Colwellia sp. M166: one gene and its partner. The protein of the gene in region 1 interacts with the protein of each later gene in a pairwise test. Links are inferred from orthologs where the notes say so. Each region holds a gene or a part of one and is shown on either strand. Other genes may lie near its edges. The genes, in order: hflC and ftsH.

The links.
Region 2: the proteins of hflC (region 1) and ftsH interact in binary tests that used the Escherichia coli proteins (3 or more experiments, as listed by UniProt). The link is inferred for Colwellia sp. M166 from one-to-one orthologs.

The regions. Positions count from the first base shown.
Region 1 is NZ_CP040755.1:2,061,789-2,066,975, reverse strand. The notes cover bases 2,391-5,187. They hold hflC (protease modulator HflC), read left to right. Parts: upstream 2,391-3,245; coding sequence 3,246-4,130; downstream 4,131-5,187. Other genes in these bases: FGD67_RS09355 (adenylosuccinate synthase), read left to right, coding at 4,565-5,187; FGD67_RS09360 (DUF2065 domain-containing protein), read left to right, coding at 4,232-4,417; hflK (FtsH protease activity modulator HflK), read left to right, coding at 2,391-3,242. Outside these bases: tRNA (adenosine(37)-N6)-dimethylallyltransferase MiaA, read left to right, coding at 1-321; RNA chaperone Hfq, read left to right, coding at 438-701; ribosome rescue GTPase HflX, read left to right, coding at 735-2,021; more of hflK, read left to right, coding at 2,097-2,390.
Region 2 is NZ_CP040755.1:4,653,425-4,662,883, reverse strand. The notes cover bases 2,570-5,470. They hold ftsH (ATP-dependent zinc metalloprotease FtsH), read right to left. Parts: upstream 5,051-5,470; coding sequence 3,089-5,050; downstream 2,570-3,088. Other genes in these bases: rlmE (23S rRNA (uridine(2552)-2'-O)-methyltransferase RlmE), read right to left, coding at 5,109-5,470; folP (dihydropteroate synthase), read right to left, coding at 2,570-2,973. Outside these bases: tpiA (triose-phosphate isomerase), read right to left, coding at 1-615; glmM (phosphoglucosamine mutase), read right to left, coding at 743-2,080; more of folP, read right to left, coding at 2,134-2,569; more of rlmE, read right to left, coding at 5,471-5,738; ribosome assembly RNA-binding protein YhbY, read left to right, coding at 5,953-6,249; FGD67_RS20915 (rhodanese-like domain-containing protein), read left to right, coding at 6,411-6,755; transcription elongation factor GreA, read right to left, coding at 6,896-7,372; carB (carbamoyl-phosphate synthase large subunit), read right to left, coding at 7,511-9,459. UniProt on the Escherichia coli protein: Acts as a processive, ATP-dependent zinc metallopeptidase for both cytoplasmic and membrane proteins. Plays a role in the quality control of integral membrane proteins.

The DNA of each region.
Region 1 (5,187 bases):
AGTGATTTACATGCGCGAATTGAGTTACGTTTTCAGCAAATGATCGAGCAAGATTTTAAACAAGAAGTTATTGCCTTAAAACAAAGAGGCGATTTGCACTTAAATTTACCTTCAATGCGTTGTGTTGGTTATCGTCAAATGTGGCAACACTTGCAAGGTGATTATGCTCATGATGAAATGATTTTCAAAGGTGTTTGTGCAACTCGCCAATTAGCCAAACGACAATTAACATGGCTACGAAGTTGGCAAAACTTACAATGGTTGCATATGGAAGATGAAAATAATTTACAAGTTATTTTATCGGCAGTAAGCAAAGTTTAGACATTGATGTATAATTAAAATAGTTGTGCATTAAGCAACTAGTTTTATTGAATAATTTTAATAAAAATTGAAATGAATATTTAACTTTACCTAAAAATAACAAAAGGGGCCAAATAATGGCAAAGGGGCAATCTTTACAAGACCCATTTTTGAACGCGTTACGTCGTGATCGCATTCCAGTAGCAATATACCTAGTTAATGGCATCAAACTACAAGGGCAAGTAGAATCATTTGATCAATTTGTGATTTTACTTAAAAACACCGTAAGTCAAATGGTATATAAACACGCTATCTCTACGGTAGTACCAGCGCGAGCAGTATCTACTATGCCAGCCCCACAAGCCAATCAACCAGGCTACAATCAGGATTCAGAAGATTAATGGCAAAAGCTAGTATTGTATGGAGTCGCTCATTTGTTTGATAGATATCAAGCAGGTGAGCAGGCGATACTTGTTCATTTAGACTTTCCAGATGATAATACCAGTGAAGATCTGCAAGAGTTCGAAATGCTTGTAGATTCTGCTGGGATAACAGCGTTAAATACGATTACAGGTAAACGCGCAACACCGCATCCGAAATATTTTGCTGGTACAGGTAAAGTGCAAGAAGTTGCCGACGCTGTACGTATGTTTGATGCAAATATTGTCTTGTTTAATCATAGTTTATCGCCATCTCAGGAAAAAAATATTGAAGCGCTGTGTGAATGCAGAGTTGTTGATCGTACCACCTTGATTTTAGATATTTTTGCCCAGCGCGCTCGCACGCATGAAGGTAAATTACAAGTAGAATTGGCACAGTTACGCCATATCAGTACCCGACTGATACGCGGTTGGACTCACTTAGAGCGCCAGAAAGGTGGTATTGGTTTACGTGGGCCGGGTGAAACTCAGCTTGAAACAGATAGGCGTTTGTTACGTGAGCGCATGGTTAATATTCGCAAACGTTTAGAAAAAGTGGAAAAGCAAAGACAACAAGGGCGTCGGGCGAGAAATCGAGCTGAGATCCCAACCGTGTCTTTAGTTGGTTATACCAATGCTGGTAAATCAACCTTGTTTAATAACATAACTCAGGCGGATGTTTATGCAGCAGATCAACTCTTTGCTACCTTAGATCCAACATTACGTAAAATTGAAGTTGATGAGGTCGGCCGTGTTATTCTTGCTGATACCGTTGGGTTTATTCGTCATCTGCCACATGATTTAGTGGCTGCGTTTAAAGCGACGTTGACAGAAACCCGAGAAGCAGAATTATTACTACATGTGATTGATATCGCTGATGAACGACGCAGTGAAAATATTGAACAAGTAGATGAAGTGTTAAAAGAAATAGAAGCGGGTGATGTTCCACAGCTATTGATTTGCAATAAAATTGACCGATTAGATGATGTGGAACCTAGAATTGATCGTGATGAGCAAGGCTTACCGATTCGAGTTTGGTTGTCGGCGCAGCAAGGTGTAGGTATTGAACTTTTATTTACTGCACTTGCCGAACGTCTAGGCAAACAAATCATTAAGCATTCACTCTGTTTACCGCCGAGTGCAGGTAAACTTCGTGGTCAACTTTATCAATTAAATTGTATTACTGATGAGTATTATGACGACAAGGGTAATTGTTTATTAGCGATAAAGTTACCGGTTCGAGAATGGAATCAATTACTAAAACAAGATGAAGCAGGAATAGAGCACTTTATTCAAACGTAACAGACTGATATATTAGGCAGTGTTTTATCGTTTATATAGCAGTTAGCGCATTAATTTTTTATAGCGGAGAGTAGCATGGCTTGGAATGAACCGGGGAATAATGATAAAGATCCCTGGAAAAATAAAGGTGGCAAAAATCAAGGCCCACCTGATTTAGACGATTTATTAAAAGATATCGGCAATAAATTTGGCGGTATTTTTGGTGGCAAAAAATCAGGAGGCGGTTCTGGGAAAAACTTTTCTAGCATTGGCATCATGATATTGCTTGTTGTGGCGATTTTAGTTTATGCCTTTAACGGTTTTTATACCATTAAAGAGGCTGAAAAAGGTATCGTTTTACGCTTTGGTCAATATGCTGGCATGATTGAGCCTGGCTTGAGCTGGAAATGGACTTTTGTTGACCGTATTATTCCCGTTGATATGCAAACCACACGTAACCTTCCATCTTCAGGTTTTATGTTAACCAAAGACGAGAATGTTGTGCGTGTTGAGATGGAAATTCAATACCGTGTTGTTGACGCGCGTAACTACATTTTTAGTGTTACTAACGCAGATGAAAGTTTAAGTGAATCACTTGATAGTGCTTTACGTTATGTTATTGGTCACGCAAAAATGGATGACATTTTGACCAGTGGACGTGAAGAAGTACGTCAAGCGGTATGGCAAGAACTAGAAAAAATAATTGAGCCTTACAACTTAGGTTTAATTGTTGTCGATGTTAACTTTAAAGATGCTCGTCCCCCTGAAGAAGTGAAAGACGCTTTTGATGATGCTATTTCTGCACAAGAAGATGAAGTGCGCTTTTTACGTGAAGCCGAAGCTTATGCTCGAGGGATTGAACCTCGTGCCCGTGGCCGTGTTAAACGTTTAGAGCAAGAAGCTTTAGCTTATAAAGCACAAATTCTACTTGATGCTGAAGGTGATGTTGCTCGTTTTAACAAGCTGTTACCTGAATACCTAGCAGCACCAGAAGTTACCCGTCAGCGTATGTATTTAAAGTCGATGGAAAACGTTTACAGCAATACCAGCAAAGTGATGGTGGATGTTGATGGTGGCAATAACATGATTTACTTACCACTAGATAAGATTATGCAACAACAATCTGGTAATCAACGTGTTATTCAACAGTCAACACCGACAGTAAACCAAACTTCAAATGGTAATAATACGTCACCAACGTTATCCGGTCGTAATGATCGTTTCAATAATGGGAGAGATTAAGCCATGAAGAATTTTTTATTGGCAATCATAGCCTTAATATTTGTACTAACGGTATCGTCTGTTTTTGTTGTTTTTGAAGGTCAGCGTGGCATTGTCTTTCAATTTTCAAAAATTAAACGTGATGGTGATACGGGTGATATGAAAGTGTATGAACCTGGTTTACACTTTAAATTTCCTTTTATTAACACCGTACGTAAAATTGATGCCCGTATTCAAACCTTAGATGAAGCAGCCGATCGTTTTGTAACATCTGAAAAGAAAGATTTAATGGTCGACTCATTTGTTAAATGGCGCATCGTTAATTTTTCAACCTACTACTTACGTACCTCAGGCTCAATTGAGAATGCTCGAGCGTTATTAAAACAGAAAGTTAATAATGGTCTACGTACAGAAATTGGTACCCGTACCATTAAAGAAATTGTTTCTGGCGATCGTGATGACATCATGGCTAAAGCATTAGAAAGTGCTGAAAGCAGCCGTGAAGACTTAGGTATTGAAGTGATTGATGTTCGTATTAAAGCGATTAATCTTCCGACCGAAGTTAGTAACTCGATATATGAACGTATGCGTGCTGAACGTACTGCGGTAGCGAAAGAACATCGCTCACAAGGTCAAGAGCAAGCTGAAATCATTCGTGCAACAATTGATGCAAAAGTGACGGTAATGTTAGCGACAGCACAAAAGAGCGCACAAGAAATTCGTGGTGAAGGTGATGCCTTAGCAGCGAAAGTTTATGCTGACTCATATAGCCAAGACGCTGAATTTTATAACTTCTTCCGTAGTCTTGAAGCTTATGAAAAAAGCTTTAGCTCGAAGAGTGATATCTTAGTCGTTAAACCGGATAGTGACTTTTTTAATTATCTAAAAGATGCTAAAAAAGCGAAGTAACTTTTAAGTTAATTCGTGATTGAAAAGCCATGACCTTGTCATGGCTTTTTTGTATTTAATGGCTAATAAATTGCTAAAACTGATAAATGACCAGGTGAAATATGATCTCTACCTTACTGATGGCACTCGCAATTGCTTTTATTCTTGAAGGCTTAATCCCTGCACTTTTTCCAAACAAATGGCGAGCTTATGTTCTAAAGTTAGCTAATGAGCCAGTCGCTGCTATTCGGCAAGTAGGAATTTTTTTGCTACTGATCGGCGCTTTATTACTCTGGGCAGTCAATTAAGGCGATTCTAAGCTAAATTAATTGTCTTGCTAACCCTAAGCTATCAATAGCTTTTTTTATAACGCGTTAAAAATCAACAATTATTACTTGGACTCAATATTGATATTTGATAGAATCCCCGCCTAATTTTCCTACCAATATGTGAACATGGGTAAAAACGTCGTAGTTCTAGGCACCCAATGGGGTGACGAAGGTAAAGGTAAAGTCGTTGACTTACTTACTGATAAAGCAAAATATGTAGTGCGCTATCAAGGTGGCCACAATGCTGGTCATACACTAGTCATTAACGGTGAAAAAACCGTTTTACACCTTATTCCATCAGGCGTATTACGTGATAACGTAAAATGTTTAATCGGTAACGGTGTTGTTCTTTGTCCTAAAGCCCTGATGACAGAAATGGCAATGTTAGAAGAGCGTGGCGTCCCGGTACGTGAACGTCTTTTAATTAGCGATGCTTGTCCGTTAATTCTTCCTTACCACAATGCTTTAGATGCAGCTCGTGAAAAAGCCCGTGGTAGCAAAGCTATCGGTACTACAGGTCGTGGTATTGGTCCAGCTTACGAAGATAAAGCTGCTCGCCGTGGTTTACGTGTTGGTGATTTATTTTGTGCAGAGTCATTTGCCGCAAAGTTAAAAGAAATTATGGAATACCATAACTTCGTATTAACCGAATATTACAAAGCTGAGCCAGTAAGCTACGAAGAAGTGCTTAAAGATGCAATGGCTGTTGCTGAAGTTATTAAAGGTATGGTTGCTGATATCTCTGAAAT
Region 2 (9,459 bases), 2.6 Mb from region 1 along the record:
GACGTTTTCATCAATTTTCGCGATAAATTCACGAATAAAGTGATGTGTTGCTTGTGCCATTTCTGGCGATGCTGTTTTTCCTGTACCTATTGCCCAAACTGGCTCATACGCAATAACAACATCTTTAAAATTTTCAATACCTATTTCATCAATCACCGGCTGTAATTGCGCGGCTAAAACGACTTCGGTTTGCTCTGCCATTCGCTCTTCTTCACTTTCACCTATACATAAAATAGGTTTCAAGTTTGCCGCTAGCGTAGCTTTAACTTTTTGTGCAACTAATGAACTTGATTCTTTATATATACTACGACGTTCTGAGTGTCCTAGTATGACATAATTGACACCAACTTCTTGTAACATTGAGGTGGATACTTCCCCCGTAAATGCACCTTTAGCATGCTCATTTAAATTTTGAGCGCCTAAGCTGAATACCTTCGGCAATTTCAGCTCAGTGCTGACTAAACTAAATGCCGCTAAGTAAGGAAAGCTAGGACAGACAACAACTTCAACATTTTCATTTAACGTTAAACTGTTTAACTCTGAAACCATTGAGTTGACTAATGCCAAACTGCCATTCATTTTCCAGTTTGCTGCAACTATTGCGCGTCTATTCATTTTTCATTCCTAAATCAAAGCGGCGAGATATTAACTAACCTGTCGACAAGATACAAGTTTTTCAAGCAATATCTTGTTCAATTGCTTAATATTTATTCGACATGATGAAATGGTCGAATAGTTACCCCTAACATGCAAGCTTAACGGCGTCAGCAATATTGTGAGCTAAGGCTGTTACTTCATCGTGTTCAGGGCCTTCAACCATAACTCTGATCAGTGGTTCAGTGCCTGATTTTCTCAACAACACACGGCCACGACCGGTCAATGTTTCATTCACTTTTTTAACAGCAGCAACAACTTCATCATTAACTAAAGGATCGCTATCACCCGAAAATCTAACATTGACTAAAACTTGTGGTAACTTGGTCATGCCTTGGCGTAATTCGAATAAGGCTTTACCGGTATTACAAATAGCCGTTAAAACATTCAATGCCGCAATAATACCATCACCTGTTGATGTATGGTTTAAGTTGATGACATGGCCAGAGTTTTCCGCACCTAATTGCCAGCCTTTTTGTTTGAGCATTTCCATCACGTATCGGTCACCGACTTTACTACGAACGAATGGAACCCCCATATCAGCTAGCGCTAGTTCTAGGCCCATATTACTCATTAATGTGCCAACAACACCACCATCGATATTGCCACTTTTCAAATCGTTACAAGCAATAACATAAACTGACTCATCACCATCAATAACATAGCCGGTATGATCTACCATCATTAAACGGTCACCATCACCATCTAAAGCAATACCAAGGTCCGCTTGATGTTCAACTACCGCAGCGCTAATTGCTGCCATAGATGTTGCGCCACATTCATGGTTAATATTGGTGCCGTTTGGTGAGGTACCAATTTCAATAACTTCAGCCCCCAGCTCTCGAAAAACATCAGGCGCAATATGGTAGGTTGCACCATGGGCACAGTCCACTACCATTTTCATACCTTTTAAAGAATATTGGCTTGGAAAGTTACTTTTACAAAATTCAATATAGCGCCCAGCCGCATCAGCAATACGATTGGCTTTACCTAAATGCGCAGATTCTACACAGCCCATATCTTTATCGAGCTCAGCTTCAATAGCTAATTCAACGTCATCTGGTAATTTCTGACCATCTTGTGAGAAAAATTTAATACCATTATCATAAAATGGATTATGCGACGCACTAATAACAATACCAGCTTCCGCACGAAAGGTTTTAGTTAAATAAGCAATGCCTGGCGTTGGCATTGGCCCAAGTAAACCAATGTCAATACCGGCAGCAGAGAACCCTGCTTCTAATGCTGATTCCAACATGTAGCCTGATATACGGGTATCTTTCCCAATAAGTACTTTTTTAGTGCCTTGTGCAGCTAAAACGCGGCCTGCGGCATAACCTAACTTCATAACAAATTCTGGGGTAATTGGGTATTGTCCGACTAAACCACGAATTCCATCGGTACCGAAATATCTTCTTTCTGACATGAGTTTCTCCATTGCGCTAATGGCTTTGCTATTAGCTTTTTAATCTTAGCTGTTTACTGATTATCAGTTACGGCTTGTAATACTGTTAATGCGTCCACGGTTGCAGCAACATCGTGCACACGAATAATATTGGCTCCTTGTTGGGCGGCAATAATGGCAGCACTTAAGCTACCGGCAAGACGTTGTTTAACATCTCGATTTAATAAATTTCCTATCATAGATTTACGCGAAACACCAATAAGTAAAGGTAGTTTTAGCTGAGAGAATGCAGATAAATTCGCTAATAAGTGATAATTTTGCGCAAGTGTTTTTCCAAAACCAAAACCCGGATCTAAAATTATGCGCTCACGCGCGATGCCTGCACTAAGGCAAGCCTCAATTCGTTGTTGAAAAAACGTTACTATATCGTTAATCACATGCTGGTAACTGGGATTGTTTTGCATGGTGCGAGGTAAACCTTGCATATGCATTAAACAAAGCGGAATATTACTTTGCGCCACCGCCGCTAAACAACCTTCATTTTGTAAGGCTGCAACATCATTAATCATATCAGCACCGGCAGTTATTGCCGCGTTCATTACCGCTGCTTTACTCGTATCAATCGACACTAAAATATTAAAGCGTTGCTTAATGGCAATAAGCACTGGAATAACACGCGCTAACTCATCGGCTTCACTGACCTCCGCAGCACCTGGTCGTGTTGACTCACCACCAATATCAATAATGCTAGCACCATCAGCAATCATACGTTCAACTTGTGCAAGCGCATGTTCAAGTTGCATGTACTTGCCACCATCTGAAAATGAATCTGGGGTAAGGTTAAGAATACCCATCACTTGCGGTGTCGATAAGTCGAGACTTGAGTTTGGACAATTAAGATAATTTACCTGCATATGCTCTTTATTAATTTTGTTGATAAATAATGTTCAAACTTTACATAAGTTAAAGCCTCAATAGCTGATAAATCGAATGATTTAACCATTGAGGCTTTTATGTCATATATGCTATTTATTTAGCAGGAATATCTGAAGGTTCAGTTGAGCTTGAAGATTCAGTTGATTCCTTTTTCTCATCATCTTTTTTTGCTGATGGTTTACTAGAGTCAGCATTGTTATCTGATTTATCATCAGAGTTCCTACCATCAAAGTCAGCCGGTGGGCGAACTTTAGTACGATTCATTAGATCATCTACTTGCAAGGCATCAATAGTTTCATATTCCATTAACGCATCTTTCATCGCATGCAAAATATCTTCATTTTCTTTTAAGATAGTCGCTGCACGTTCATAGTTACGATTAACAAAGTCTTTAATTTCTTCATCAATAGCGCGTGCTGTTTCGTCAGACATGTTCAGTGATTTAGACGATGTTCTGCCTAAAAATACTTCACCTTCTTCTTCAGCAAATAGCATAGGACCCATTTTTTGAGAAAAGCCCCATTGTGTTACCATTTTACGGGCAAGTTGCGTGGCACGTTCAATATCATTTGATGCACCTGTTGACACTTTTTCAAAACCGTAAATCATTTCTTCAGCAATACGGCCACCGTATAACGATGAAATATTACTTTCCAAGTGCTGTTTACTATGACTAAATCTGTCTTGTTCAGGTAAGTACATAGTGACACCTAACGCACGGCCACGTGGCATAATACTGACTTTGTAAACTGGATCATGATCAGGTACTAAGCGACCAACAATAGCGTGACCCGCTTCATGGTAAGCGGTCATTTCTTTTTCAGTTTCGCTCATTACCATTGAACGGCGCTCTGAACCCATCATGATTTTATCTTTCGCTTTTTCAAATTCAGCCATACCCACAACGCGTCGTGCTGAACGGGCTGCAAACAATGCCGCTTCGTTAACTAAGTTAGCTAAGTCAGCACCAGAAAAGCCTGGGGTACCACGAGCAATAACCGACGCTTTAACATCGTCACCTAATGGTACTTTACGCATATGTACTTTAAGAATTTGTTCACGGCCACGAATATCAGGCAAACCAACAGTGACTTGACGGTCAAAACGACCAGGACGAAGTAATGCCGGATCTAACACGTCTGGACGGTTAGTTGCAGCAATAACAATAACGCCTTCATTACCTTCAAAACCATCCATTTCAACTAGCATTTGGTTTAGTGTTTGCTCACGTTCATCATGACCACCACCCATACCTGCGCCACGTTGGCGACCAACAGCATCAATTTCATCGATGAAGATAATACAAGGCGCTGATTTTTTCGCTTGTTCGAACATGTCACGCACACGAGAGGCACCAACACCAACAAACATTTCAACAAAGTCTGAACCAGAAATAGTAAAAAACGGAACTTTAGCTTCACCGGCAATGGCTTTTGCTAATAAAGTTTTACCGGTACCGGGTTGACCCACCATCAATACGCCTGATGGAATACGGCCACCAAGTTTTTGAAAGCGTGATGGGTCTTTCAAATAATCGACTAATTCAGATACTTCTTCTTTTGCTTCGTCACAACCTGCAACATCAGCAAAGGTAGTTTTAATTTGATCTTCGCCTAATAAGCGCGCTTTCGATTTTCCGAAACTCATCGCGCCTTTACCGCCACCACCTTGCATTTGACGCATGAAGAAAATCCAGACACCAATAAGCAATATCATTGGGAACCAAGAAACAAAGATAGTCATTAAGAAACTAGGTTCTTCTGGTAATTCGCCGGATGCATTTACGCCTTGTTTAACTAAATCATTGATTAAATCACGATCATAGCCACCCGGGATAACTGTAACAAAGTTCTCACCGCTACGTTTAATACCATTAATAACGCCATTTCTATCAACGTCAACTTCTCTAATTTGCCCTTGACGTACGTCTTGGATAAATTGTGTGTAATCTACTTGTTGTTCATTGCCGCTTCCAGGAGTAAAACTCTGGAAAACAGACATAAGTACAACTGCAATAACTAACCATAAAATAAGATTTTTTGCCATATCGCTCAACTTAATGACCTCTTGCTAATGTTCAAAATGGTGCGATGAAATAATTCCATCTAATTTACTACAATTTAAAGCCGGTCGCCACTAGATAAACTTCACGTGAACGAGCACGCGATGATTCTGGCTTGCGAGTTTTAACGGTTTTAAATGCGGTTCGAGCATCTTTCATAAACTGCTCAAAGCCCTCTCCTTGAAACACTTTCACTACAAAAGCGCCATTTTTCTTTAAAACTTGGTTACACATATCAAGCGCTAACTCTACTAAATACATGCTTCGTGCCGCGTCTGCGGTATCATTACCGGTAAAGTTTGCTGCCATGTCAGACATAACAACATCGATATTTTTACCATTAATTCGGTTCAATAACGCATCAAGTACGGCTTCTTCACGAAAGTCACCTTGCAGAAAATCAACTCCTGCAATAGGATCCATAGCTAAAATATCACAGGCGATCACTTGTCCGCTATCACCAACAACTTTCGTTGCGTACTCAGACCAGCCGCCTGGAGCTGCACCTAAATCAACCACTTTCATGCCTGACTTAATCAGCTTGTCTTTTTTATTGATCTCTTCAAGTTTAAAAACAGCGCGTGAGCGAAGCCCTAACCTTTGCGCTTTTTTTACATATTCATCATCAAAATGCTCTTTCAACCACCGAGCACTACTGACACTGACCTTATTCTTACTCATTCAATCCACTTATCTATTATGCTATTAAACGTTACTTAACTTTCGAATATTCGTTAACTTTATTTACTGTCTAAATAAGGTCAGGTCTATATTAACCAAAAACAAAGCAGAAAAGTACGTTAAAAAGCTATCACTTTGTAAACAATATTAGTATTACAAACTAGATGGAGGTAAAATAGCGATAATTCAAGCTAACTTGTAACGAAAATTGTTAATGAACCTAAATAAAAAACAAATTCAGTATTTAAAAGGCCTAGCACATAGCCTTAAACCCGTGGTATTACTAGGTAACAACGGTCTTACCGAAGCGGTAGTTGCCGAAGTCGACTTCGCTTTAAACCATCACGAATTAATTAAGATTAAAATCCCTACCGATGATCGTGAAACAAAAGCACTTATTGTTGAAGCCATTTGTCGTGAAACAAAGGCAACTAAAGTGCAAGTGATCGGTAAAACCTTAGTTATTTATCGCCAATCTGAAGAAAAGAAAATTCGCATACCTAAAGTTTAATGATCATAACTGATTAATTAACTGGATATTTAAAAAAGGGCTTCTGCCCTTTTTTCATATTCTAACAACATCAAAACCTCTACATTAGAAAAAACTAATATACAAGCCTTTATCTTTATCATAGAATGAAATACAAACTCGATATTTCTATGGATTATAAAATGATTTTATCAGTACCGGAATTAGTTGCACTGGCTAAAAAATCAGTTAATTGTGTTAGCGCGGCACATGCTTTTACAAACAAAAATGCGACATTTATTGATGTCAGAGAACCGGCAGAATTTAACGCTTCACCAATTGATAACTCTATACATATCCCTCGTGGCATATTGGAAATGACTATTGCCAAACACTGTCCCGATCCAGAGATGAAAATTTATTTACATTGTGCTTCTGGTGGGCGTGCTGCCTTAGCTGCTGAACAACTACAGCGCATTGGCTATCAAAATGTTAGTGCTATTAGCTGTCAACACCACGATGTACTTCAGGCACAAAAAAAACAGTAGCATACATGAAATAAATAACCGGCTTAAATAAGACTAAACGCACTTACCTTACCATTAAGTGCGTCCAATTTTAAATATGACTGACAGTTATACCAAGTTTATTAAATTTTTTCCCACTCAGAAACTTAGTAAAATTGATATTAAATATGCTCTACTGCAACAATCTCATATTCAACCACGCCACCAGGGGTAATAATTTCAATTTCAGTGTCAACCTCTTTACCAATTAAACCACGAGCAATCGGTGAGTTTAACGAGATGCGTCCAGTTTTAAAATCGGCTTCATCATCACCAACAATTTTATAAGTCACTTCAACTTCAGTATCGATATTCAATAAGGTTACTGTGGCACCAAAAATAACTTTACCATTATTTGGTATTTTAGTTACGTCGATAACTTGTGCATTACATAAACGGCCTTCAATATCTTGAATACGTCCTTCACAGAAACCTTGCTCTTCTTTAGCCGCATGATACTCTGCATTTTCTTTTAAATCACCGTGCTCACGAGCATCGGCAATGTCTTTAACGATACGAGGACGTTTTTCTGTTTTTAAAATTCTTAATTCTTCTTTTAATTGCTCAGCGCCAAGCAATGTCATCGGATATTTTATCATTTTACTCTTCTTTTACTAACAAGAAAGGCGGCTAACCTATGTTAAAAACTAGGTAACCACCTTCAAAAAATACTTCGCTAAAATAAAAACTTGAGAAAACTAGCTCTTTATAAGAACAAATTTATCACTCAAATAGCTTTATTTACAACGCTTATGTAGCTCTTGTATTGACGTTACAATATTGCGGTCATCTGCCGAGTGTGATTGACAAGCAGCAAACGCAGCGTTCAATGTTGTAGTATATGCGACTTTGTAACGTAAAGCACCACCACGTAATACTTTAGAATCTTCAATCGCTTTACGACCTTCGGTAGTATTAATAATGTAGTTGTATTCACCATTCTTAATTCTATCAAGAATATGTGGACGACCTTCATGTACTTTATTCACTAATCGACAAGGAATGTTCGCTTCACCTAGGATGATAGCCGTTCCGTGCGTGGCATCAATTTCATAACCCAATGCCACCATTTGTCGAGCTAAATCAGCAACTCGGCCTTTATCACTATTACGTACAGAAATTAACGCGCGGCCATCTTTAGGTACTGAAACACCAGCACCTAAGTTAGCTTTGGCATAAGCTTCTTCAAAGGTATCCCCCACACCCATGACTTCACCAGTTGAACGCATTTCTGGTCCGACTAACGGATCACTGCCATGGAACTTATTAAATGGGATAACAACTTCTTTTACTGAAAAATACGGTGGAATAACTTCTTTTATAATACCTTGCTCTTTCAGCGATTTACCGGCCATTACACGCGCACCTACTTTAGCTAAAGGCACCGCTGTTGCTTTCGATACAAACGGTATAGTACGCGCAGCACGAGGGTTAACTTCAATGATGTACACTTCGCCATCTTTAACCGCCATTTGGGTATTCATTAAACCAATAACACCCAACTCAAAAGCAAGATCGGTCACTTGCTTGCGCATAACATCTTGTACTTCTTGGCTTAAACTGTATGCCGGTAATGAACATGCTGAATCACCTGAGTGAACACCGGCTTGTTCGATATGCTGCATAATACCGCCAACAACCACATCGACTCCATCACAAACCACATCAATATCTACTTCAATAGCATCATCAAGGAAATGATCAAGCAATACTGGCGAGTCATTCGATACACTTACCGCTTCAGTCATGTAACGGCGTAAATCATCGAGGTCGTAAACAATTTCCATGGCACGACCACCTAAAACATAAGACGGACGAACCACCAGTGGGAAACCAATAGCTTCTGCTTTTGCCATCGCCTCATCTATAGAGGTTACTGTCGCATTTTCCGGTTGTAACAAACCTAAACGATCAACGGCTTGTTGGAAGCGCTCTCTGTCTTCTGCGCGGTCAATGGCATCGGGTGAAGTACCAATAATTGGCACACCTGCAGCTTCTAACGCACGAGCTAATTTAAGGGGTGTTTGACCGCCATACTGCACGATGACACCTTTAGGTTTTTCAATCCGGACAATTTCTAATACATCTTCAAAAGTAATCGACTCAAAATATAAACGGTCTGAAGTGTCATAATCCGTTGAAACTGTTTCAGGGTTACAGTTAACCATAATGGTCTCATAACCATCTTCGCGTAAAGCAAGCGCAGCATGTACACAACAGTAATCGAACTCAATACCTTGACCAATACGGTTTGGACCGCCACCTAAGATCATGATCGACTCTTTATCTGTCGGGTTAGCTTCACATTCTTCATCATAAGTAGAATACATGTAAGCAGTGTCTGAGCTAAACTCAGCCGCACAGGTATCCACACGTTTATAGACGGGAAAAATATTTGCATTATGACGTTTTTTACGTATTTCAGCTTCAGCGACACCAATCAAATCAGCTAAACGTGAATCAGCAAAACCTTTACGTTTTAATTTACGTAGATAAGTTGGTGTTAATATTTTTAAGCCACCTTCGGTAACTTTCGCTTCTTCTAAAATAATGTCTTCAATTTGCACTAAGAACCAACGGTCAACTTTCGTTAAACGGAAAATATCGTCAACCGTTAAGCCTAGGCGAAAAGCATCGGCAATATACCAGATACGATCGGCACCCGCTTCTTGTAACTCATGCATTA